Regions from separate parts of the Pantoea sp. X-Soil-OKNW-556 genome, predicted to be linked through region 2. Evidence: predicted binding sites of a transcription regulator. Region 2 holds the regulator's gene; the other holds the start of a gene.
What was found. The regulator ArgR, encoded in region 2, controls arginine synthesis, uptake and breakdown. The targets are predictions, from matches to a motif close to ANTGAATAAAAATACANT.
Positions count from the first base shown of each region.

Region 1: a site for ArgR is predicted at 1,264-1,281, ahead of argF (ornithine carbamoyltransferase). Genes of this name have one in related genera too.

Region 1 covers NZ_AP035990.1:636,813-639,224, forward strand. The annotation lists gene argF (ornithine carbamoyltransferase) at 232-1,239, opposite strand; gene rraB (ribonuclease E inhibitor RraB) at 1,404-1,823, shown strand; gene miaE (tRNA isopentenyl-2-thiomethyl-A-37 hydroxylase MiaE) at 1,881-2,412, shown strand, end outside.
Region 2 covers NZ_AP035990.1:4,011,430-4,013,841, forward strand. The annotation lists gene mdh (malate dehydrogenase) at 1-883, opposite strand, end outside; gene argR (transcriptional regulator ArgR) at 1,313-1,783, shown strand; gene yhcN (peroxide/acid stress response protein YhcN) at 2,275-2,412, shown strand, end outside.

The DNA of each region.
Region 1 (2,412 bases), 3.4 Mb from region 2:
GCGCTGCCGGATAACGGACAAAAAAAAGCCCCTGCTTAAGGGGCTTGATTTGCGATCGATTGATGACGGAAAGAAACAGGTGCGCCGCCAGCTTTCTGGCGTAATTGAGCGTCAAATTGTGCGCTGCGCTGTTGCATGCTTCCTCCCGGCAAATTGTGGCGCATTATACGCATTCACTGCTTTGCATCAAGCAAAAATCACACGCGAGGTAATCGTTTGCTCCCGCCTGAGTCAGGGCTGGCCGAGCGTTGCCACCATCACGGCTTTAATGGTGTGCATGCGGTTTTCTGCCTGGTCAAACACAATGCTGTGTGCCGATTCAAACACCTCGTTGCTGACTTCCATACCGTCGTTCAGGCCATACTGCTCAGCCATCTGACGTCCCAGCGTGGTTTGGTCATCATGGAACGCTGGCAGGCAGTGCAGGAACTTCACCTGCGGATTGCCGGTCAACGCCAGCATCGCGCTGTTTACCTGATACGGGCGCAGCAGCGCGATACGATCAGACCACACGGATTTGTCTTCTCCCATCGAGACCCACACGTCAGTGTAGATGAAATCGGCACCCTGCACGCCGGTGGCGATATCTTCGGTCAGCGTGATTTTGCCACCGGTTTTTTGCGCTGCGATGCGGCATTGTTCCACCAGTTGTTCTTCTGGCCAGCAGCCTTTCGGTGCCACCAGACGCAGGTCCAGCCCGACCATCGCAGCTGCTTCCAGCATGCTGTTGCCCATGTTATTGCGCGCATCGCCAACGTACACCAGCGTCATCTGGTTCAGCGATTTTTGTGGCAGATGTTCCTGCATCGTCAACAGATCCGCCAGCAACTGAGTTGGATGGAATTCGGTGGTCAGACCGTTCCAGACCGGCACCCCGGCATGTTCCGCCAGGGTTTCCACCAACGCCTGACCATAACCACGATATTGAATACCGTCATACATACGTCCGAGCACGCGCGCAGTGTCTTTCATCGACTCTTTATGGCCGATCTGGCTGCCGCTTGGGCCGAGGTAAGTCACGTTAGCACCCTGATCGTAAGCGGCAACTTCGAAAGAGCAACGGGTACGAGTCGAGTCTTTTTCGAAGATGAGCGCGATGTTTTTGCCTTTCAGGTACTGCGTTTCGCTGGCGTTTTTCTTTGCGTGTTTTAATTCACCGGCCAGTCTTAACAGGTAATCAATTTCTGCTGGGGTGAAGTCCAGCAATCTCAGGAAATGGCGTTGGTTCAGCTGACTCATACAGCGCTCCATGTGGGGATCATAAATGAATTAAAATTCAATCTAACCGTATGAATATGCATTTTCAACCCCGGCGTTAAGAAACTTTCTGTTTTGAGTAGTGGCGCGCGAGGCAGTGTGGGAAAATAATTGCATTCATTGCCGAACATTTTGAGGATATCCCCATGGCATACGAAGCATTGCTGGAAGAACAACGCGAAGAGACGCGGTTGATCATTGATGAATTACTGGAAGATGGCAGCGATCCTGATGCCCTCTACACCATCGAGCACCATCTTTCCTGCAACAATTTTGACTCGCTGGAAAAAGCGGCGGTAGATGCCTTCAAGCTGGGTTATGAGGTGACTGAACCGGAAGAGCTGGAGCTGGAAGATGGCAGCACGGTGATGTGTGTCGACATCCTGAGCGAAGCCGCGCTGAAACCCGAGCTGATTGATGCGCAGGTTGAGCAACTGGTGAATCTGGCGGGCAAATACAACGTAGATTACGACGGTTGGGGCACCTACTTCGAAGACCCGGACGCGGAAGACGAAGATGATGACGGCGACTTCATTGATGATGAAGACGACGGTGTACGTCACTAAAAATGAACGGGCAGCCGCGTTGCTGCCCGTATTTTTTCCCCGCAGATAAAGACATTCATGAATTACGCCCCGCTATTAGAACCTATCCATCAGTTTCTGCATTGCCGCACACCACAGGCGTGGATTGATGAAGCACGCAAGCCGGAAAACCTGACGTTGCTACTCACCGATCATATGGTTTGTGAGTTAAAAGCCGCGCAAACCGCCGTCTGGTTGATTCGTAAATATGTGGCTGACAAGCCGAGTGGTGACGCTATTCTGGCGTGGCTGAAGCCCTACGAAGATTTTATTTTTGGCGAAGATCACGACAGCAACTTTATCAACGCCCACAAAAATCTGACCAAAAGCATCATCGTGCGTAATGAGTTGCCGTGGGCGGATGATCTGGTGGAAAAGATGGTGCTGCTGATTAAAGAAGAGCTGCACCATTTTTATCAGGTCTGGGAAATTATGCAGGCGCGCGGTCTGCCGTATCGCAAGATTACCGCCAGTCGTTACGCCAAAGGGTTGCTGCGTGAGGTCACGACTCATGAGCCAGATACCCTGGTAGATAAGCTGATTTGCGGTGCTTATATCGAGGCGCGTTCTT
Region 2 (2,412 bases):
TGCCGGTTAACGCCTGTTGCTCAAAGGCGCTGAGCGGTCCGAGTGGACGGCGCTCCACGATACCGGTTTTGCCCAACAACAGTGGCTGCGAGAAGAAACGCGCGTATTCGCCATCCCCTTCCACATAAGCACATTCGACCACGTTCGCTTCCCCTTGCATGGCGCGTACCAGCGACAGACCGAAACGTGCCGCAGCCTGACCCATTGACAGGGTCGCTGAGCCGCCACCGGCTTTGGCTTCCACCACTTCCGTACCGGCGTTTTGGATACGTTTGGTGAGCTCCAACACTTCCTGCTCACTAAAGCTAACGCCTTTGACCTGCGACAGCAGCGGCAGAATAGTGACGCCAGAATGCCCCCCGACCACGGGTACGTCGATCTCGCCGGGTTGCTTGCCTTTTAACGCCGCAACAAAGGTGTTGCCGCGGATAATATCCAGTGTAGTTACGCCAAACAGCCGGTTTTTATCATACACACCCGCTTTCTTAAGCACCTCTGCCGCAATCGCCACCGTGGTGTTAACCGGGTTAGTGATCACGCCAATCAAGGCCTTAGGTGCGGTGCTCGCCACCTGCTCAATCAGGTTACGAACAATGCCTGCGTTAACGTTAAAGAGGTCGGCGCGGTCCATGCCGGGTTTACGTGCCACTCCGGCGGAAATCAGCACCACATCGGCTCCCTTCAGTGCGGGTGTGGCATCTTCACCACTAAAACCCTCAACTTTCACTGCGGTAGGAATATGGCTGAGATCCACAGCCACACCCGGCGTAACCGGGGCGATGTCATAAAGCGAAAGGGCTGAACCTGCGGGTAATTGGGTCTTAAGCAACAGTGCTAGCGCCTGGCCAATACCACCAGCGGCACCGAGAACGGCAACTTTCATCCTGGACTCCTTATTAAGGTGGGGCAGAGATCTGCCGGGTTTCCATCGGGTTACGAGTTTAATCAACTTCTCAGGCGATAGCGACAATACCCGTCGCGCTATTAACACTGACGCCGCAATACGGCTCCCGAGACATCCACACTTCAGAAGTCGCCTGAATGATCATAGGTCGCAGCCAGAAGACAGGGGTCGGCAATGATCAGTCATTTTGTTGTTACCACTTCAATAATATAACAACATTGCAACCTTCGCTTTTGCGCGCCACGCCGCGATTTTGGCGTAGCGGTAAATCTCTGTTATGATCGCCGCCCTCGCAGGTTATCCCGGCGAACCCCTCACCTGTTTATTGCATAAAAATTCATTTAAATGCATAATCATTTATCTGCATGGGCTTGTTGCCCAACGCATCCCTCTTTTTATTGGTAACCTATGCGAAACCCATCTAAACAAGACGACCTGGTTAAGGCGTTCAAAGCCCTCTTGAAAGAAGAGAAATTCAGCTCTCAGGGTGAAATTGTGCAGGCGTTACAGGAAGACGGCTTCGAGAACATCAATCAGTCAAAAGTTTCTCGTATGCTTACTAAGTTTGGCGCGGTGCGCACGCGCAACGCAAAAATGGAGATGGTTTACTGCCTGCCAGCCGAACTGGGTGTGCCGACCACGACCAGCCCGCTGAAAAATTTAGTGCTGGATATCGACTACAACGATGCTCTGGTGGTGATTCACACCAGCCCCGGCGCCGCACAGCTCATCGCCCGTTTGCTGGATTCGCTGGGTAAAGCCGAAGGCATTCTCGGCACCATCGCCGGTGATGACACTATCTTTATTACCCCCGCGCGTGCTTTTACCGTGAAGCAGCTCCATGACGCTGTGCTGATGTTATTCGAACAAGAGCTATAAAACCCTGCCCGCTACCGGCAGATTACCTGCCGGTAACAACTCGGCCATTCCCTTTACCCGCCGTCACGCTTGAAGAAAAATCATCAAGAAACAATACATTAAGTATATTCTCGTCCGTTCTCACGCCCGATAATAATTGGTAGGACCTTTTATCCTGCTTAACCTTTAGCGCTATTTTACACTGCTTTACACAACAACATCAGCTATATACCCCACTCGCAGCGTATCAGCCAGCTGGATCAACCGTATTATTTCGCACAGAAAGATAAAATGACATAGGTCATTGTTTTTACATGTAATTAACAGGTGTTGTGCAGAAAGCAGGCGGTTTTTATAACACTCAGTTATTAAAAGTTGTCATAAGGACAAAGAATAACAACCAAACATTATTAGCAGAATATTAATTTCATGAGTGATTAGATCTATACTTCTTTTCGTGATGCAAATCACACCAAACAAAAAGAGAAAAAACAGAAGACGAGGAAATAATCATGAAAGTTAAAACTACTATCGCAACCATGAGCATTCTATCTGCCCTGTCATTTGGCGCTTTCGCCGCAGATTCTATTAATGCTGATCAGGCAATGAATCTGCAACCGGCCGGCACCATCAGTGTCAGCGGCACGGCT